Regions from separate parts of the Qipengyuania sp. 902 genome, predicted to be linked through region 1. Evidence: predicted binding sites of a transcription regulator. Region 1 holds the regulator's gene; the other holds the start of a gene.
What was found. The regulator LexA, encoded in region 1, represses DNA repair genes until DNA is damaged. The targets are predictions, from matches to a motif close to GTTCCNCNCTTGTTCT.
Positions count from the first base shown of each region.

Region 2: a site for LexA is predicted at 4,546-4,561, ahead of ACSH0F_RS10770 (deoxyguanosinetriphosphate triphosphohydrolase). Genes of this name have one in related genera too.

Region 1 is NZ_JBNJLJ010000002.1:242,752-253,309, forward strand. It holds gene ACSH0F_RS06275 (peptidyl-prolyl cis-trans isomerase) at 1-538, shown strand, start outside; gene trpE (anthranilate synthase component I) at 546-2,045, shown strand; gene ACSH0F_RS06285 (phosphodiester glycosidase family protein) at 2,042-2,881, shown strand; gene pip (prolyl aminopeptidase) at 2,878-3,840, shown strand; gene ACSH0F_RS06295 (anthranilate synthase component II) at 3,902-4,516, shown strand; gene trpD (anthranilate phosphoribosyltransferase) at 4,513-5,505, shown strand; gene trpC (indole-3-glycerol phosphate synthase TrpC) at 5,502-6,287, shown strand; gene lexA (transcriptional repressor LexA) at 6,434-7,132, shown strand; gene ACSH0F_RS06315 (ComEC/Rec2 family competence protein) at 7,208-9,322, opposite strand; gene gltX (glutamate--tRNA ligase) at 9,444-10,558, shown strand, end outside.
Region 2 is NZ_JBNJLJ010000003.1:232,269-242,826, forward strand. It holds gene ACSH0F_RS10750 (DUF938 domain-containing protein) at 1-588, opposite strand, end outside; gene ACSH0F_RS10755 (long-chain-fatty-acid--CoA ligase) at 585-2,135, opposite strand; gene ACSH0F_RS10760 (ABA4-like family protein) at 2,201-2,650, opposite strand; gene ACSH0F_RS10765 (NAD(P)H-binding protein) at 2,658-3,353, opposite strand; gene ACSH0F_RS10770 (deoxyguanosinetriphosphate triphosphohydrolase) at 3,346-4,506, opposite strand; gene ACSH0F_RS10775 (S8 family serine peptidase) at 4,656-5,807, opposite strand; gene ACSH0F_RS10780 (aspartate/glutamate racemase family protein) at 5,942-6,631, opposite strand; gene ACSH0F_RS10785 (alpha/beta fold hydrolase) at 6,708-7,418, opposite strand; gene ACSH0F_RS10790 (SO2930 family diheme c-type cytochrome) at 7,686-8,702, opposite strand; gene ACSH0F_RS10795 (parallel beta-helix domain-containing protein) at 8,699-9,889, opposite strand; gene ACSH0F_RS10800 (hypothetical protein) at 9,939-10,274, opposite strand; gene ACSH0F_RS10805 (NAD(P)(+) transhydrogenase (Re/Si-specific) subunit beta) at 10,279-10,558, opposite strand, start outside.

The sequences.
Region 1 (10,558 bases):
CCTCGTTTACGAGGTGGCCCAGATCACAGCATCGGCCAAGGCCCCCCTTGCCGAGATCAAGGATCGCGTCGAGGCAAACTGGCGCATTTCGGAAGGCCTGAAGCGCGCCCAGGCCGCTGCCGACCGGGTGACGAAGCGCGTGCGTGGGGGCGCATCGCTTGCCGCCGCCGTCGCGGAGGAAGAGACGAACCTGCCGGCACCCGAAAGCGTCGATCTGACGCGCGAGCAACTTGCCGCCCAGCGCGAACGCCGCATTCCGCCGCCGCTCGCCCTGCTTTTCAGCATGGCCGAAGGCACCACCAAAAAGCTCGAAGCTGCGCAGAAGATCGGATTCTTCATCGTCAACCTGGAAGATATCAGCATGGACGATATCGCCGAGGACGATCCGATGATCGCACAGGCAAAGTCCCAGCTCGGCCCAGTGATCGGCGAGGAGTATGCCGATCAGCTGCGGCTTGCGATGCGCGAAGAGCTCGGCGTAGAGCGGAACGAAGACGCGATCGAAGCTGTTCGTCGCCAGCTGCTTGGCACGAACTGAGACGCCCTTGTTCACCGTTCTCGAAGGCCTCGACCAAGCACGTACCGAGCTGGGCGAGGGTCGTCCCGCGCTGGTCTGGCGCAGCATCGTAGCCGATACCGAAACGCCGGTCAGCGCGGCGCTCAAGCTGTTCGAGGAAGGGCGCGGCGATTTCGTACTCGAGTCGGTCGAGGGTGGCGAGACACGCGGGCGCTACAGCCTGATCGGTATCGCGCCAGATTTGGTATTCCGGGCGCGTGGTGACGAGGCGGAAATCAACCGCGATTGGCAGACGGATGGCGACGCTTTCGTTCCGTGCGAAGGCGGCGCGCTGGATGCGCTGCGCAGGCTGACTAAAGACTGCCAATGTGCGACGCCGGCAGCGCTTCCGCCCGCCCTCGCGTGCCTAGTCGGCTATTTCGGTTACGAGACAATCGGCCTGGTCGAGAAGCTCCCGCGTGCTCCGGAGAGCGAAGTCGATTTGCCGGACATGCTCTTCGTCCGCCCCACGGTGATCCTTGTCTTCGACCGGCTCAGCGACACGTTGTTTTGTATTGCGCCGGTCTGGCCGGACGGATCGCTAGATTTGGCGCAGGAGCGGATCGACGAAGCTCTTCGGAAGCTCTCCCTGCCGCTGTCACAGTCTGCCGACCGGTATCCCGACCATGTCGAACCGCAGCTCTCCTCGACTATCGATGCCGACGATTACCAGGCAATGGTCTTGCGCGCGAAAGACTACATCGCGGCTGGCGACATATTCCAGGTCGTTCTCTCGCAGCGCTTTACGTCGCCTTTCGAGCTGCCGCCCATGGCGCTCTATCGGTCGCTCCGGCGCATCAACCCGTCGCCCTTCCTCTACTTCCTCGATCTTCCCGGCTTCGCCGTAGTCGGCTCCAGCCCCGAAATTCTCGTGCGAGTGCGCGAAGGCAAGGTTACGATCCGACCGATCGCGGGTACTCGGCCGCGCGGCGCAACCCAGGAGGCGGATCGGCTCGCCGAGAAATCGCTTCTGGCCGACCCGAAGGAGCGCGCAGAACACTTGATGTTGCTCGATCTCGGGCGCAACGACGCAGGACGCGTGGCGGACGCCGGCAGCGTCGAGGTCACGGAGAGTTTTACGGTCGAACGGTACAGCCACGTCATGCATATCGTCAGCAACGTCGTCGGGCGCCTAACCGAGGGCAAGGACGCGCTCGATGCGCTGTTTGCCGGGTTCCCGGCAGGCACCGTCAGCGGTGCACCCAAGGTGCGCGCCTGCGAGATTATCGCCGAGCTGGAACCTGCAACGCGCGGCCCCTATGCGGGCGGCGTCGGCTATTTCGCGCCGGACGGATCGGTCGACAGCTGCATTGTCCTGCGCACCGCCGTGGTGAAGGATGGGATCATGCATGTGCAGGCCGGGGCGGGCATCGTGGCGGACAGCGATCCAGCCTATGAGCAGCGCGAATGCGAAACCAAGGCCGGCGCCCTGCTCGCCGCGGCAAAGGACGCGGTGCAGCTCGCAAACGAAACGGGATACGGCCAGTGAGAGTTGCAATTGCCCTTCTCGTTCTCGGCAGCCTCGTAGCCTGCGAGCAACAACCTGCCGGCGAACCCGTCGCGCGTGCCAGGATCGACGGGCAGGCGCCATCGCCTTCGCCATCAGCCGAGCCGAGCGAGACGGCGACCGTCGCAAGCTCGGTGGAAAGCGCCTGTCGGTCCATCATCTTCGAGGACACACCTCTTACCCACTGCCTCGCCAATCCCGTCCGCCACCGCATCGGCATGGATCTGGGGCCGTCGGGCGAAGCGCCCTATCGCAGCTTGACAGCGTTCTCGCGCCAACGCGGCGAGAACGGTGTCGCCTTTGCGATGAACGCCGGCATGTATGACGACGAGGGCGAGCCGATCGGTTACTTCGTTGAAGGCTCGGAGCGACTCAAGACTCTCAACACCGCCGAGGGCGAAGGCAATTTCCACCTCAAGCCCAACGGCGTGTTCTACGGCACGGCGGGCGAATGGCACGTCCGCACGACCGAAGATTTCCTGGCTAATGTGACCGAGCGGCCGGAGTTCGGCACACAGTCCGGGCCGATGCTGGTCATCGACGGCAAGCTGCATCCCGAAATAACGCCGGACGGACCTTCGAGGCTGATCCGCAACGCAGTCGGCGTCGATGGGCAGGGCCGGGCCCATTTCGTGATTTCGAACGCGCCGATTTCCTTCGGCAAGCTCGCGCGCTTCTATCGCGATGAATTAAAGACGCCCAATGCTCTGTTCCTCGACGGGAACGTCTCGCAATTGTGGAACCCGGCGACCGACCGCCTCGATACCGGCGCGCCGATCGGCCCGATCGTGGTCGTCGAAAAGAAGGACAGCGAATGACCGAACAGCGCCGTCGCCTCTATCCGGAGATCGAACCCTACGAAACCGGGATGCTGGATGTCGGCGAGGGTCATTCACTCTATTACGAACGGGTCGGCACGCCCGGCGCGAAACCTGCGGTTTTCCTGCATGGCGGCCCGGGCGGCGGCATGTCGCCCGATCACCGGCGCCAGTGGGATCCCGAGCTCTACGACATCCTGCTGTTTGACCAGCGCGGATGCGGCAAGTCGCTGCCTTTCGCCGAGATCGAGCATAACGATACCTGGCGCATCGTCGCCGATGTCGAGCGGCTGCGCGAGATGTGCGGGCATGACAAGTGGCAGGTCTTCGGCGGTAGCTGGGGCGTGACGCTCGCCCTCGCCTACGCCGAGACCCATCCCGACCGCACGAGCGAACTGGTGCTGCGCGGCGTATTCCTCGCGCGCCAAACCGAGAAAGACTGGCTCTACACCTATGGAGCCAGCGAGATCATGGCCGAGCAGTGGGACCAGTTTACCGGCCTCATCCCCGAAGATGAGCGTGGCGATCTGGTGAAAGCCTATTACAAGCGCCTGACCAGCGATAATGAGGAAACACGCCGCACTGCCGCGCGCGAATGGTCGCTGTGGGAAGGCAACGTTGCCACGCTGTTGCCAGACCCTGCCCTGCTGGACACCTTCGCCGATCCGGCCAAGGCGGTGCCTTTCGCCCGGATTTGTGCGAAATTCTTCCTCGAGGACTTCTTTCTGGATGAAGCGCAATTGTTGAAGAACGTCAGTGCGCTGGCAGGCATACCGGGCATCATCGTTCAGGGCCGCCACGACATCTGTACACCGCCAACATCCGCTTGGGCGCTGAAAAAGGCGTGGCCCGAAGCCGAGCTGTGGATCGTCGATGACGCGGGACACTCCGCAGCGGAACCGGGCATCATAGATGGCCTCGTGCGGGCGACCGACAAGCTGGCTCGCAAGCAGGTGTGACATTGCGGGCAGCTTAACTTGCTTGAAAGCCCGAAGCCGTGCCGCCATTGAGCGATCCGCAATGACCGACAGCCGCTCCATCCTCGTCATCGACAATTACGACAGCTTCACCTTCAACCTCGTCCATTACCTGATGGAAATGGGCGCCGAGGTGGAGGTGGTGCGCAATGACGCCATCTCGGCGGGCCAGGCGATGAACAGCGGCGCGGCGGGCTTCCTGATCTCACCCGGTCCCTGCACACCGAACGAGGCCGGCGTTAGTCTCGACCTCGTGGCGGCATGCGCGGATGCGTGTAAGCCGCTGCTCGGCGTCTGCCTTGGCCATCAGGCGATCGGCCAGCACTTTGGTGGCAAGGTCGTTCGCGGCGGGCTGATGCATGGCAAGACGTCACCGGTGGAACATGACGCCACCGGCGTATTTGCCGGACTGCCGTCACCCTTCATCGCGACCCGCTATCACTCGCTGATTGTGGAGGACATTCCCGAGTGCCTCGCGGTCAACGGCACCAGCACGACGCCCGGCCTCGATGGCAGCAGCGTGATGGGGTTCCGTCATAGCGACTTGCCTATCCACGGCGTCCAATTTCATCCCGAAAGCATCGCGACAGAGCATGGCCATGCGTTGCTTGCGAATTTCCTCTCGCTGTGCGGCATCAAGGCAAAGGTGCCGGCATGAAGACGCTCCCCACAGCAGAGCAGCATCTGGCCGAGCAGGAGGCCGAGGAGGTCTTCGGCTGGATACTGGACGGCGAGACGAGCGACGAGGAAATCGCGCGGTTCCTACGCGAAATATCCACCCGCAGCGAAACATCCGATGAGATCGCGGGCGCGGCACGGGCCCTGCGGGCGCGACTGATCCCGATCGATGCGCCTGAAGGAACGGTCGATTGTTGCGGCACGGGCGGCGATGGGCACCACACGCTTAACGTCTCGACGGCAGTGAGCCTCTTGGTCGCGGCGTGCGGCGTCCCTGTGGCCAAGCACGGCAATCGGGCGGCGAGCAGCAAGTCGGGCGCGGCAGACACGCTCGAAGCGCTCGGGCTGGACATGGAAGCGGCAGGAAGAACCGCCGAGAAGTCGCTGGCCGAACTAGGAATTTGCTTCCTCTTCGCAAAGAACCATCATCCAGCAATGGGGCGGATGCAGCCGATCCGCCAACAGCTCGGCGTTCGCACGATATTCAACCTGATGGGGCCGCTGTCCAACCCGGCAGGCGTGAAACGCCAGCTGATCGGGATTGCGCGCCCGGCCTATGTGCCGATCTACGCAGCGGCAAAAGCCAAGCTCGGCACCGAGCGTACCTTTATCGCTTCTGGCGACGAGGGGCTGGACGAGCTTAGCCTTGCGGGTGGAAACGAGCTGGCCGATGTGACCGGCAACGATTTCGAGATGCGGCGGGTAAATCCCGTACAGGCGAACCTGCCCCACGCACCGGTCGAGGCGATCCGCGGAGGCGATCCGTCGCACAATGCGAAGGCACTGGAAGCGCTCTTGCTCGGGGCGCCCGGACCCTATCGCGACGCCGTGCTGTTCAACGCCGCCGCGACGCTGATCGTGGCAGGCAAAACCGAGGACTGGACGGTTGGTGCCGAAATGGCTGGCGACGCAATCGATAGCGGCGCTGCCCGGCAACTGCTGGCGGACTGGATCGCGATCGCGCAATGAACAAGCTGGTCGAGATCTGCGAAACCAAGCGTGGCGAGGTGGCCGAGCGTATGCAGAAGCATTCGCTCGATTCGCTCGATGTGCGAGCCACGGGCCAAACGCCGCCGCGTGGCTTTCGCTCCGCACTGGAATGCGCGCAGCAAAATGGCTTCGGCCTGATCGCCGAAATCAAGAAAGCTTCACCATCCAAGGGTCTGATCCGAGAGGATTTTCGCCCCGAGCAGCACGCTCGTGACTACGCCAGGGGCGGTGCGGCCTGTCTCTCCGTCCTGACCGATGCCCCGTACTTCCAAGGCCACGAAGACTATCTGGTCGAAGCGCGCGAGGCTTGCGATCTGCCGGTCCTGCGCAAGGACTTCATGGTCGACCCCTGGCAGGTCGCTGAAGCCCGCGCGCTCGGCGCTGATGCGATACTCATCATCGTTGCCGCGCTGGACGACGGCGTGATGGGCGAGATCGAAGCGGCCGCGATTGAGCGCGGGATGGACGTGTTAGTCGAAGTCCATGACGAACACGAGCTGGAACGCGCGCAAGCGCTTCAATCGCGGCTCATCGGTGTCAACAATCGGGATCTGCGGACCTTTACCACCGAACTAGCGACCACCGAGCGGCTCGCAGCCCTCGCCCCTGAGCACGCCCTTATTGTCGGAGAGAGCGGCATTGCGACGCATGCCGATTGCCAGCGCCTCGCGCGCGGCGGCGTCCGTAGCTTCCTCGTCGGCGAAAGTCTGATGCGGCAGGCCGATGTCGTCGCTGCGACGCGTACCCTGCTCCAAGGCTGACTCAGCTCCGGCACGTATCGCGAACGCCTGTTCTCCACAAGAAAGGTCCGAAACGGCTGAATTGCTTGACTTGCTGATATCCGTTGCCTAATTGTTCCACATTCGTTCACAGGGTTGTGAACAGGCGGCACGGGAGTTGCGCAGATATGCTGACAGCCAAGCAGCACGAATTGATCCGCTTCATCCAGCAACGGCTGGAGGAGACCGGCATTTCACCCAGTTTCGAAGAAATGAAGGAAGCGCTCGACCTCAAGAGCAAATCCGGCGTGCATCGCCTGATTTCCGCTCTCGAAGAACGTGGTTTCATCCGTCGCCTGCCCAACCGGGCGCGCGCGCTCGAGGTCGTCAAACTGCCCGAAGATGCGGTGACAGGCTCCGGCCAGGCCAAGCCTGCGAACGATACCGGCGCGACCACGGCGGCTACGGTAACGGCGAAACCCGTCGCCCCGGAACCGGCGAACGACATCATCGACGTGCCGCTCCATGGCCGAATCGCGGCTGGCGCGCCGATCGAAGCGATCGAGGGCCAGGCGAGCATGCCTGTTCCTGCCGCGCTGCTTGGGCCCGGCGAGCATTACGCGCTCGAAGTGTCGGGCGACTCGATGGTCGAGGCAGGAATCTTCGATGGCGACTTCGCACTCGTGCGACGGTCCGATACCGCTCGCGACGGGGAGATCGTCGTGGCGCTTGTCGATGACGAAGAAGCTACGCTGAAATATCTGCGCCGCGATGGCGGGCGAATCCGCCTCGATCCTGCGAATGGGGCCTACGAACCGCAGGTTTATGAATCCCATCGAGTGAAGGTTCAAGGCAAGCTTGCCGGTTTGCTACGGCGCTACCATTGACGCTCGACGAGATAGGTTTGGTTTGGGAGAGGGGCGCGGCGTCGGCTGCGCCCCCTCTTCTTTCAGAGGTTGTTTTTATTGGGAGCCCGCGTTCCGCCGGACGAGAGGGCGGAACCAACCGTGCTCGCCCTGCCCTTCGGCGACGGTATCGATACGCTCTTCGGCAAGGTAAATGGCGGTACCCCCTTCCCGCTCGAGAAACCGGCGATCGGCCTTGAGCCAACGTGGCTTGCATGAGAGCGGCAGGAAGCGATCAGCGATGACGATGTCGGACCTGTCGCAGGCGGCGGCAAGCGCTCGCTCCTCGATAAGTTCGCGGCTTCGCGCAATCAGCACGTCCCATTCTCGACCATCCCTATCGATACGTAAGCTACAAAAATCCCGGCTGCACCGAGCGCCCGACCATTCGGCTAAAGGTACGGGCTCCCCGTCGAGCGCTGCGATTTCGCGCAGGTTTTGCTGGGCGTAGCTGCCCTCGCTGTCCCGCAAAACAAGCAGCCGACCGTCAGCGCTCGCTATACCAACATCACGCCCGTCACGCGTTATCACGATGTCCGGGGCGGGTGTCGCCCACATCCATAAGGAAGCGACGGCGACGGGAATCACGCCCCAAAGCCGTTTTCTTCCATGCCACAAGGCTAACCAGAGCGCGCCAAGGACAAATATCGCCATCGCCGCCATCGGCATCTTGGGCGCGAGCTTCACGGCACCCGGCTGAGCCGAAACGAGGTGCGCGATCCACAGCAGCACATCGAGCGATTTGCCGACCAGCCACCAAGCCGGCGCCCCCAGCCCGACTACGTCCATCGCCAGCGCCAGTGCCACCAGCGGCATGGAGACGAAGGTCACCAGCGGGATCGCGAACAGATTTGCGACCGCCCCGTAAATCCCCGCCCGGTGGAAATGGAAGAGGACGATCGGCATAAGTGCGAGCTCGATGACAAAGCCGGTCAGGAACAGCATCAACGCCCGGCGGCCGAAACGGCGCAGGCCGCTTTCTTCTCGTGGCGCAAGGAATTCGCGAAACGGCTTCGCATTATGCAGCGCGACGATGGCTAGCACGGCGGCAAAGCTCATCTGGAAGCTCGGCCCGACCAACGACTCCGGCCACAGGAATAGCACCGAAATTGCCGCCACTGCGACTAGGCGCAAAGAGAGCGGCTCGCGCCCAAGCGCCAGAGCCGTCAGGACCAGAAGTGCGCCGATGCAACTACGCACCGTCGGCACCTGAGCCCCGGTCAAAAGCGTGTAGCCGATCCCGGCAAGCGCAGCGATTGCCGCGGCGACAATCGGCAAACGGACCCGCAGCGCAAGCCATTGCCACAGGGCCAGCAACTTGAGCGCAATCAGATAGGTCGCGGCGATGATCGCGCTCACGTGGAGACCGCTGATCGACAGCAAATGCGTGAGACCAGAATCGCGCATGGCCACCTCGTCCGCTTCGGAAATCGCCCCGCGATCGCCGCTGGCGAGAGTCGCCGCGATCGCGCCGGGAGCGCCGTCGAGACGGTCGCGAACATGCGCCGAGAGGTGCCGCTGAACCTGCGCAATCCAGCCTTCGCCGCCGCCCCCGCCGGCCTCTTCTACAATTTCGATATCCCCCACAACGCTGCCGGTGGCTGCATAGCCATCGAACCAGGCCCGTCGCGCGAAGTCGTAGGCACCCGGTACGATTGGCGGCGAAGGCGGCATGAGGCGCGCGGACAGCCCGACGCGTACGCCCTCCCGCAGCCCGCTATCCGCTTGATCCAGCGGCACATTGACGCGATAGGCCTTGGCGATTCCGTCCCCGGCATCGCGAGCCGCCAGTACGAGGCGGATGCGGTCACGTGCGGGTTGGTCCTCGCGCTCGAGAATGCGGGCGTCGAGCCGCTCGAATGCCGGTCGTTCGATCGGTTCTGCCCCGATCAATTCCGATCTTGCCCAGACCAGCCCGATCCCTGCCGCGAGGACGAGCGACGTGGCGACAGTCGCGGCGAGGAGGTAGGCGCGCTCGTCACGATCGCGCCACGCGGCGAGTGCTGCGAGGGCGACCAGCACCAGTCCAGCGATCGCCGCAGACCATTGCCATGGCGTATCGAGCAGAAACCACAGGCCGATCCCGCCGCCGAAGGCAACTGCCAGCCACGGTCCGCGGTCGAATCCGGCACTCGCCAAACCCGTCTCGCAGCGATCCGCAATTCTGGACATCAGGCCGCGCATGCGCCAAGGGCGCGGCACAGCCTGCACGGATCCTCCGTCCGTCCCCCCCATCGGTACCGAAGGCGTCCCGCGCGTCGCCATGCAAGTGTTTGAAAGGAAGCGAGAGCCAATGGCAAGCGATAGTGGAACGCCCGAGGGACAGGTCGTAACCCGCTTTGCCCCTTCGCCCACAGGATACCTGCATATCGGCGGGGCCCGCACGGCACTGTTCAACTGGCTATTCGCCCGGCACCACGGCGGCCGCACGCTCCTGCGGATCGAGGATACGGACCGCAAGCGCAGTACGCAGGACGCGATCGACAAGATCATCGAGGGGCTCGACTGGCTAGGCCTCGATTTCGACGATGCGCCGCTGTTCCAGTCCGACCGCGCCGAACGCCATGCCGAAGTGGCGCACCAGCTCCTCGCAGCCGGCCATGCTTACAAATGCTACGCCACGCCCGAGGAACTAGAGCAGATGCGTGCCGACCAGCGCGCAGCCAAGCAACCGATGCGCTACGACCGTCGCTGGCGCGACCGCGACGAGAGCGAGGCTCCCGAAGGGGCGCCCTTCGTTATCCGCCTTAAAGTGCCGACCGAGGGCGAGACGACCATCGAAGATGCCGTCCAGGGTCCGGTGACCGTGAAGAACGCCGAGATCGACGATTACGTCCTGCTCCGCGCCGACGGTACGCCGACCTACATGCTCGCGGTGGTCGTCGACGATCACGATATGGGTGTCACTCACGTTATCCGCGGCGACGATCACCTCAACAACGCCTTCCGCCAGCTCCCCGTGATCCGCGCAATGGACGCGATCGAAGGCGGCTGGCCCGATCCGGTCTATGCTCACGTGCCGCTGATCCACGGTCCGGACGGCGCGAAAATGTCGAAGCGCCACGGCGCCGTCGGTGTCGAAGGTTATCGCGACGAAGAAGGCGTGCTGCCGGAAGCGCTGTTCAACTATCTGCTGCGCCTCGGCTGGGGTCACGGCGACCGTGAGGAGATCAGCCGCGAGGAAGCGATCGAGCTGTTCGACCTCGATGGAGTTGGCAAGGGCCCGGCCCGGTTCGACATCAAGAAGCTGCAAAACCTGAACGGGCACTACATCCGCGAGGCCGATGATGCGCGACTGGCCCGCATCGTGGCCGAGAAGCTGGGCGATGACTCAGATGTCGACTTGCTCGAGCAGGCAATGCCGGTCCTTAAAACGCGCGCCAAGTCTGTCAACGAACTCGTTGAAGG
Region 2 (10,558 bases), on a different contig from region 1:
TCGGCGGTACACTACGGTGAGATTGTTCGCTGGCATGGGATAGCGTTTGGTGCGCGTGAATCCGCGGGCTTGGGCAAGCTGGTCAACGTCCGACAGATTTCGCAAACCCCATGAAGAATTGCGGGCGTTCAGGCTTTCGTCGAAGGCGATATTCGATGACGCGGTTGCGACGTCATCCTCGACAAAAGGGCCGTAAAGTATCAGCGGATACTCGGCATCGAGGACTGTGGCCGCATGCCGCACCAGACCCTCGGTAGCGCACCATGGGCTGATATGGATCATATTGATGCAGAGCACGGCCGCCGCGCTCGACACAGGCCAAGCCTCTGCTGCTGCGTCCATCTTCACCGGCAATCGCAAATTGTCCGGCCCTTCCTCCTCGCGCCACGCCGCGATCGATGCGATCGCTTCGTTATCGGGATCGCTCGGCTGCCAGTCGAGCCCCGGAAATCGCAGCGCGAAGGCCAGCGCATGCTCGCCGGACCCGCTCGCGATTTCGAGCACCAGCCCGCTCTCGGGCAATTCCTCTGCCAAAACGTCGCCGATGGGCTGGACATTGCGCCCGGCCGCAGGTGCATACCGCTTCAATTGACCGCCCGATCGCGCCCTACCCAATAGGGTGCGCGGAGCTCACGGCGCAGGATCTTGCCGCTCGCATTGCGCGGCATGACCTCGATCACATCGACCGTCTTGGGCACCTTGAAGCCTGCCAGCCGCTCGCGCGTGAAGGCAATGATGTCCGCCGGATCAACTTTGCTGCCGGGCTTTGGCACCACGCAAGCCTTCACCGCCTCGCCCCAGGTATCGTCGGGCACGCCAACCACGGCGACTTCCGCAACCGCCGGATGGCCATAGATCGCGCTTTCGACCTGCGCAGGATAGACATTTTCGCCGCCGGAAATGATCATGTCCTTGATGCGATCCTGGATGAAGACATAACCGTCTTCGTCCATATAGGCTGCATCGCCGGTGTGCATCCAGCCGTCGATCAGCGAGGACGACGTCGCTTCCGGCAGGTTCCAATAGCCTGCCATGTTCGACGGGCTCTTGCAGACCAGCTCGCCGACTTCGCCGCGAGGCAATTCCTCGCCATCCTCGCCGACGACCTTGAGTTCGGCACCCGGCACGGCCTTGCCCGCCGATTTCATCCGCTGGTTGCCCTCGAGACTATGATCCTCGGGCGGCAGCATCGCGATGGTGCCGGTCGTCTCCGTCATGCCGTAGCATTGCAGGAAGCCTGCATCGGGTATCGTCTGCACCGCCTCGCGCAGCAGGTCGAGCGGGATCGGCGCCGCGCCATACATGACGTATTTCACGCCGGACATGTCGGTATCCTTCGCGCGTGGGTGCTGGATCACCATTTGCAGCGCGGCCGGCACGATGAAGAGCCGGGTGATGCCCTGCTCGAACCCGTCGAGCACGCCGTCGGGCGTGAATTCGGCCTGGACGATGGCGCGGATGCCCGCCGCCATCGCCATGATGCCGAGGCCGGTTCCGCCGATATGCGCGCAGGGCATGCAGACGAGGATTGCTTCGTCGTCATCCCAGCTCGACCACGGCTGCGCCGCCTCCTCTGCCGGAACGCGCAGCGAGAAGAGGTTGGCATTGGTCAGCACTGCGCCCTTGGGGTTACCCGTGGTGCCCGAGGTGTAGAGCTGGAGGATGGCGTCGTCGGGACCGGCCGGCTCGAACTCTGCCGGTTGGGCCGCTTCGATTTCCGCAAGCGCGCTGGGCGTGTCGACCACTTCGGGCGCGCTGTCCATCTGGCCGCAAGCCTTGGCGGCAAGCTCGTCGAACCCGTTGTCGATGAAGAGCAACTTCGCGCCCGTGTCGCCGAGGATGTAGGCGATCTCCGGCGCGGCGAGTCGCCAGCCGATCGGCACCATCACCGCACCCAGCCGCGCGGCGGAGTAGAACAGCTCGAAATAATGGCGCGCGTTCTTGCCGAGCCAGGCGATCCGGTCACCCTTCGCAATGCCATGCGCAGCCAGCATCGCGACGATCTTGCGCGAGCGCAGTTCGAGTTCGCTGAAGGTCAGCGCTTTGCCATCCTGTTCCAGCGCAACGGTATCGGGCTTCTCTTCCGCCCAGTGTCGCATCAGGTCATCGAATGTGAGTTTGTCCGTTGCCGACATATGTCCTCTCCGCTGTTATCAGCCTTGATGAACATCATGCCACATACGTTGCGTTGCGCAACCTGCTATTGCCATCGTCCCTGCTTGCGGGCGCTTCGCTCCCGGATTATGAGCCACAGGAACAGGCCGAGCGGCCCTGCAAGAAAGGTCGCGAGCAGGATCGGTGCCTGCACGATGCGCGAGAACCCCTTGGCATCCGCATCGCGCGCGATCCAAAGACCGACGAAGAGATCGAAAGCTAGGTAGTGGACCCAGCCCACGGTCACGCCGGCCTCGGTTGCGAAGATCGTCCGAACGCCTTCGAGCGTGGTGAAGTCGGGCGCGGCGCCATTTCCGCCACCGTCGAGCAAGCCGCTGAACAGTCCGATCACGCAGACCGCATAGGTCAAGCAAAGTAGGCCGACACCGAGATAGAGAACGGCGGCAAGCAAAGCTGGCCAGCGTGGCAAGGCGATCAGGCCGATCCACATGATTAGTGCGAGACCGTTCGCCAGTCCGAAAAGCGTCTCCCACATGACGGTCTTATCCTTCGTCCAGCCGCGGCAGCGTCTTCGCCGCGCGCATGATCGCGTCGTTGTCGTGGATGAAGCGGCCCCGGGCCGCACGGCGCGCCAGGGCCAGCGCCGCATCGGCGACCGTCTCCGCCCTGATTGCCCGATACTGGTGCAACCCGCCATGAAGCATCAGATTGACGAAGGGCGCCGCCGCGATGCCGATCCTCTCACCCGGGCGGCGGTCGTTGCTCCGCTTGCCGCGCAGCAGGCCGGGCCGCAGGATATCGAGCCGCCCGAAACGCAGTTTCGTCAGGTCGCGTTCGACTTCGCCCTTCACCTTCAGATAAAAGTTTTTCGACGCGATCGCCGCCCCGACCGAGCTGACGTGGACGAAGCGCTCCACCCCCTGCGTCCTGGCAGCCTCAGCCACGCTGAGCACGAGATCCTGATCGACCGCGCGGAAAGCCGCCTCGTCCTCGCCCGATTTCTTCCACGTAGTGCCGAGCGCGCAGATCATCGCCTTGGGCTTGATCGCCTCGACGACCTCGCCCCACTTGGCAGGCTCGGCCACGAACAGCTCCATCCTGATGCCTTTTGGCAGCCGTGCCTCGCGCCGGGCAATGGCCGAGAGCCGCACATCCTCTCGCCCGACGCACGCCTCCATCACCTTCCCGCCGAGGAGCCCGGTCGCACCGACCAGCACGATCCGCAGCGCGTCAGACATTACTGAGCCCTTCCGGGGCGCGCCCGTAGATCCGGCGCACCTGTTCGATGGCAAAGCGGTCTGTCATTCCGGCGATGAAATCGGCGATGTGGCGGCTGCGCTGCGGCTCGCCTTGCGGATGCTTTGCCAGCCAGTCGGCGGGCATGGTCGAGGGATCCTGGCTGTAGGCCGCATAGAGCCGCGAGATCACATCGCGCGCGCGCTCGGCCGTGGCGAGCTGTTCGGGGTGGTAGTACAGCCGGTCGTACATGAATTTCTTCAGCCGCCGTTCCTGCTCCGCCATACCGGCAGAGAAGGCCGCGAGCGGTTTGCCCGCACTGCGCACGTCATCAACGTTCCCCACGCCATCGACGCGCGATCGGGTTTCGGTCAGCAGGTCGTTGACCATCAGACCGATCTGCGTGCGGATCAGTTCACGCAACTTGCGCTCATGCGGGGCGTGAGGGAACCGCTGCTCCACCGCGCGCCACTGGTCGGCCAGCAGGTCGAGCGTGAGCAGGTCGTCGAGCTCGAGAAAACCGGCGCGCAGGCCATCGTCGATATCGTGGTTGTCGTAAGCGATATCATCGGCGAGCGCAGCCACCTGCGCTTCCAGCGAGGGCCAGGTGTCCAGTTCGAGCGGAAAGGCCGCGTCGATTTCCGCCAGTGCCCAGTTCGGTGCTGCGACCGGACCGTTGTGCTTGGCGAGGCCCTCCAGCGTCTCCCACGTCAGGTTCAGCCCGTCGTGATCGCAATAGGGGCCTTCCAGCCGCGCCAGCGTGCGGATGCCTTGCGCGTTGTGATCGTAGCCGCCGGCCTGTACCATGGCCTCTTCGAGCGCAGTCTCCCCGGCGTGGCCGAAAGGCGGATGGCCGATGTCGTGGCCCAGGCAGAGCGCTTCGGTCAGGTCTTCGTCCAGCCCCAGTTCGCGCGCGATGACCCGGCCGATCTGCGCCACTTCGATACTGTGCGTCAGGCGGGTGCGGTAGTGGTCGCCATCGGGAGCGACAAACACCTGCGTCTTGGAGCGCAGGCGGCGGAAGGCGATCGAATGGACGATGCGGTCGCGGTCGCGCTGGAATTCGCTGCGCGGCCCGCGCGTGCCTTCGCGCTCCTCAGGGAACTCGCGGCCACGCGACTTGGCGGGATCGGCAGCGTAGGGTGCTCTCGTCATCGCGGGCGGGGTTAAGCCAGCGCACCAGCGCGGACAACGTGAACAGAGGGCGAACCCGCAATCTTATCGGCTAAAAAGCCACCCAATCAGCCGAAAGGAAAGGGCCGCGCGATCAATGCCGCGCGGCCCTTCCTGTCATTCGGCTGCGATCAGTTGATACCGATCGTGTCCGGATTCCCGTCCGGATCGCCATTGACGGTTCCGCCCGAACGGATGTTGCCCAGCAACAGCAGGCCGGCAGCATGCGGGCTGGCCATCGAGGTGCCCGACAGCGTGGCATAGCCGCCGTCCTTATAAGTCGACGGAATGGCCGAACCCGGCTCCGCGAAGTCTACCGGCGGGTTGCCGTAGTTCGAGAAGCTCGACCAGCTGTCGTTGTTCTGCGTGAACGAGCTGATCGTGTAGATGTTCGGGTGGTTGGCCGACGCCGGCGACTTGGTGGTCGCGCTGGTGCTTTCGTTGCCGGCAGCCAGCGCGAACTCGAGCCCGCCCTGGGCTGCAGCGATGACGGCATCGTTCAGCGCCTGGCTGAAGCCGCCGCCGAGCGACATGTTGGCCACGTCGTTGCCATTGTCGATGCTGGCAGCGTATTCGACACCGGCAATCACACCGCTGTTCGAACCGGAGCCGCGACGGTCAAGGACCTTGATGCCCACCACGGTCGTGCCCGGCGCCACACCGATAACGCCGATGCCATTGCCTTTGATGGCTGCGATCGTACCCGCGACGTGCGTGCCGTGACCGTTGCCGTCGTCCGCGTTCTTATCACGGGTAGCGTTGAAGGCGCTGGACAAGGCGACATCGACATTGAGGTCGGGGTGGTCGAGATCGACACCGGTATCGATGACGAGCGCACGGCCCGCAGCGCCGCTGAGGCCGCCGCCCACGCGCGTCACACCCCACGGCGTGCTTTCGCTCGGCTGCGTGCCACCGCCACCGCTGCCCGGCTTGTTGCCGCGACCCTGCGCGGTCGCCATCACCTGGTCCTGCTCGCAGTAGGCGATGCGCGGGTTGTTCGCCTGCATTTTGGAGACGCCCTGCGCCGAGGCATTTACCGAGAAACCACGAATGGTATTCTTGTAGGTGAAGCCGACAGCGCCGCCCGCTGCCTTGGCCGAGCGGTTGGCTTCGGCCTTCACATTGCCCTTGGCGACGAGGCCGGGATTGAAGACGCAAATATAGGAATTTTCGATTTTCGCGCCCTTTGCAGGCGTCGATTGGGCATTGCCAGAATTGGCCATGCCGGCAGCGGCCAGCGCAACGAGGCTAGCGGCCGCAATGCGACCGTACGTAATTTTCATGTTGTCAGTCCCTTCCCCCAGATAGGAAAAGGCAGCATGACGGCGATCCCGTCGCAATCAATATTTCGATGGTTAATTTCCGCCGAAAATCTGAGCGATGTAGCTGAAAAGACGCATTCGCATGCGCCGCTATATCAATTGATTATCCAGTCGGCCGCCGCGCGGCAATGGATATCGGTGGAATCGAAGACGGGCAGGACATTGGCGCGTGTGTCGACGACCAGTTCCAGTTCTGTACACGCGAGGACGATCGCATCCGCGCCTTCCTTGTCCTTCGACGTTATAAGCGTTTTCAAGGCCCGCTCTGCATCCCGTGTGACCCGGCCCAGCATCAGCTCCTTGTAGATGATCCCGTCCACCATCTCGACATCCTCGGGATTGGGCGGAAGCAGCTCCACGCCATGGGCGATCAGACGCTGGCGGTAGAAGCTCTCAGTCATCACGGTGCGCGTACCGAGAATAGCGGCGCTCTCGCATTCGGCAGCATGCATTGCATCACCCACCGCATCGGCAATATGCAGGAGCGGGATAGAGACAGCTTCGGCCACCTGATCGTAGACCCGGTGCATGGTGTTGGCGGCAATGACTAACCCTTGCGCGCCGGCGCTTTCCAGACGCCGGGCGGAATCGACGAGGATGGCTGCGACCGCGTCCCAATCGTCGCGCTGCTTGGCTTCGTAAACCTTCGAATAATCGAGGCTTTCGATCAGCATCGGCGCGCTCGCCATCGGTGGCGCCTGCTTCTGCACGAATTTGTTGATGCGCTCGTAATAGGCGCGGGTCGAGATCCAGCTCATGCCGCCGATCAGCCCGAGTGTGCGCAAGATTAAACCCCTTTTACCCTGATGCAGCAGGCCCTTGACGAACCCGTCTGCGTTTCAGGGGCTTAGAACGGACGGGTCAAGTGCAGGTTCCTCGCTCGGCGACCTGTTCGGTGATCCCTTGCGACGAAAGCCAATCGCGCAGGTCTTGAACGGATTCGACGGATGCCTCTTCCATCGGGATATGGCCGATACCGGGATAGCTGACGAGCGTGGCGTTCGGCAGGTGCTCCGTGAACCAAGTGGCTGCCGCATAGGGCACTAGCGCGTCCTCTTCGCCCCACATCACCAGCGCGGGCACATCGACCGCGCCGACTGCCTCGGCGGTGAACGGCACACGCTCGGTGCCGAACCGCTCGCGTGTTGCCGCGCGGTTGCCCGGATAGCGGGCCATTTCCCAATAGCGATCGACTGCTTCGGACGTGACCACAGCCTGGTTGGAAACGCTCTGCGACAGGCTGCGCTCGATCAGGCTGCGCGGAATGACCTGGCTGAGCGCCGTCCCGACGCCCGGCATGGCGGCGAGCGTGAAGGCGAGATTGCCGCCGCCTTCCCGCTCGATCGGCGCGCCCGAGGCATCGACCAGCACCAGCCCTGCGAGCCGCTCGGGATGGGCGATGGCGTAGCCCATCGCGATGCTGCCGCCCATGGAATTGCCTACCAGCACGAAGCGGTCGAGGCCGAGCGCGTCGGAAACCATGTGCAAATCGTCGACAAAGGCATTGCGGGTGTAGCCGCCGTCGGATGCGGGCCCGGTCAGCCCATGACCGCGCTGGTCGTAGCGGATCACGCGAAAATCCCTTGCGCAGGTTCTCGGCCCATGGCTGCCACGTCATCAGATCGGCATTGGAGCCATGAAGCAGGACGATTGCGGGGGCATCGCGCGGCCCTTCGTCGCGCAGATGCACCGTGCGGCCATCGGAGAGCTTCAGCCTTTGCGAAGGTTCACCGCCGTATTTCGCCCACATCTCCTCCGCATCGGTATCGGGAACGCGGAAGATCAGGAAGGCGACAGCTATGATTGCCGCCAGGACGCCCAGAATGCGCAGCGTCCATTTCACGGCTTCATCTCACCGATCCAGCGGCTGACCACGTCCAGCCCATCCTCGTCGACCGTTTCCTTGCCGATTTCCGGCATGGCGACGCCGGGCTCGGGGCTGGCCATGCGATAGGTCAGGATCGACTTCTCCGGCGCACCCGGAACGATGTCGAACAAGTGACCCCCCGCGCCGCGCCCTGCGGCAACCGGCCGCTTGCCGATGCCAAGCGCATGCGGATCCTGCTGCTCCCAGCGCAGGTCGAGCCCACTGTTCGACGCGGTCGATCCGGGGCGATGGCAATGCGCGCAATTGACGTCGAGATAGGCACGCGCCGCGGAGTTCAGGCTTGCGCTCTCGCGCGCCTCCCACACCGGCAGCTGGTCCGCACCTTCGGGCATGCGGTCGAGATGTCCGGCTGCGACCATTTGCGCCAGCCATTCGCCGGACAGATTGCGCGCCTTGGGACCGATCGGAACCACCGCATCGTCGAGCCCGTGGCATTCCTTGCACTGGTTCTTGTTCGGCACGCGGTAGCTAATCGCTTCGCCCTTCGGCGTGGTCAGATCGACGCGCGCGCCGGCGACCGCCAGCTTAGCATCGGTCTGCTCCTCGTTCCACAGGTAGGGCAGCGCCACCCAGCCATCGGCGCGGTGCAGTAACACGCGCGTCTCGATCAGGCGGCGGTTCTCACCCTCGCCGAACACAAACGTCTTTATCAGCGCCGCGCCGACCGGCATGTCGATCAGACCCTCGCCATCGGCGCGAAACTGCGTGCCGCCAGCCCGATAGACGAAGCGCAGCTTGTCCGCCCCGTCCGAATAGAGAGGCGTGTTGAGCCGGTAGGGATAGACGTGCGGCACTGGCACCTGCTCGCCGAGGTCGGCGAAGAAACCATAGTCCGACAGCAGGCGCGGCATCCCTGTGCCCGCGATCGCCTCGTCGTTCACTTGTTGCGGCAGCGGCGGTGTGGCCTGCACGGCAAGCGCGCCCGCAAATGCGAGCGCTGCTACGCCGAGGACCGCGCTATGCCTCATCCCGCCAGCCGTGCCTCTAGCGCAGCCGGAGCGCCGATGCCGCTGCGGTCGAATTCGCCTGTCGGCTCCGCCACACTCAGCGGGCCGGGTTGCGCGCCGCCGAGACCCTTGCCCGCCTCGGTCAGGTTGAGGCTCCACCCCGCCGTGCCTTCCACGGCAGCGACCGAGCCGAGCCCGTCCCACAGGACCGGCGGCAGCTCGCCGCCGAACGCCGCGAGCAGCATCTCCGCCCCGTCGAGCTGCGGGTCGTAGCCCCCGCCATCATAGGTGTTCTCGCCGATTGTCACCTCGCGCGGCAGCGGGTCGTAGCGTTCGTCTTCGAACGGCTGCGTATAAGCGATCACCATCACCGGCGCGGTCGGATTTCCGGAGAGGATGTTGTTCTCCACCAGCACCTTGTCGTTCGCCATCACCATAATCCCGGTCCCACGCCGCACGCCTGCCACGATATTACCGGCTGGAGCGAAGTTCGGGGTGTCGTTGGCGACGACGAGGTTGTTGGCCACGATCACATTGCCCCCGCCCATGACCGGCAGGCCGGGAAGGTCGAACACTAGGATGCCACCCGTGTTGCGCGTGGCGACATTATGCTCGACCAGCGCGTTGCGGCTGTTCTCGATCTCGATCCCGGCGACATTGGCCTCCGCGATCGAATTGCGCACGGTGATGCCGTTCGACTGGCCCACGTAAATGCCCGCATCGCTCGCCCCGGTGACCTTCACGCCATCGACCAGCACGCCGGTGCTTTCGACCGGATAAATGCCGTAAGCGCCGTTCTCCTCATGCGGCCCGCGCGTCCAGGTGACGCGGATGCGATGATAGACGATATTGTCCGCGCCTTTCGACTTGATCCCGTCTCCCTTGGGATTTTCCAGCGCGAAGTCCCGCACGGTCACATTGTCGCTGGTGATGAGGAACCCCTCACCCGCACCCTGTTGCCCGGTGAAATCGAGCACCGTCCCGTCCATGCCCGCACCGCGAACGGTGACATTGTCGACATCGAGGCTAAGCCCGTCGGTCAGTGCATAGCGGCCTGCCTCCAGCACGATCTCGTCGCCCGGCTGGGCAAGGATCAGCGCCTCCTGCAAGCGCGCCTGCGCGTCCTCCCCCGGCGAGACGGTGTGCGTTTCGGCGAGCAGCGCCGATGCGCTGGCCAGCAAGGCGGCAGCGATGGTCAGTCGGATCATGAGTCTCTCCCTTGCAACCCAGTGTGCCGCAAGGACTCGGGAATGCAAGTCAGATGGAGAAAGCGCAGACCGCCGCGGCGCTGCCGGTGACCTCGACTACCTCCGGATCGTCCACCCGGCGCAACCGCTCGAGCAGTTCGGCGATGGAGACCGGCACGTCGGCCTCGCCATCCTGCGGGCGCAATCGCTCCAGCTTGGCCAGTTGGCGGGGAGAGAGGCGTTCGACCATGCGGGTCGCCATGCAGTCGGCCATCGGCTCAGGCACGCCGCGAGTGGTCAGTTCGGTGACGATGCGGTCCTCGGTCCAGCTGTCGAGATTGAGGTAGAACACCAGCGCGCCGACGCCGATCGCCAGCAGGGCCAAGATGATTACCACCTTGCGCATGACCTCAGTCCAGCGCCTTCACGATTTCCTCGACCATTTTCTTGGCATCGGACAGCAGCATCATGGTCTGGTCCATGTAGAAGACGTCATTGTCGACGCCGGCATAGCCCACGCCGCCCATGCTGCGCTTGATGAAGAACACCTGCTTGGCCTTGTCCACGTCGAACACGGGCATGCCGTAGATGGGCGATGACTTGTCGGTCTTCGCCGCCGGATTCACCACGTCGTTCGCGCCGATGATGAAGGCAACGTCTGCCTGCGCGAATTCGGAGTTGATGTCCTCC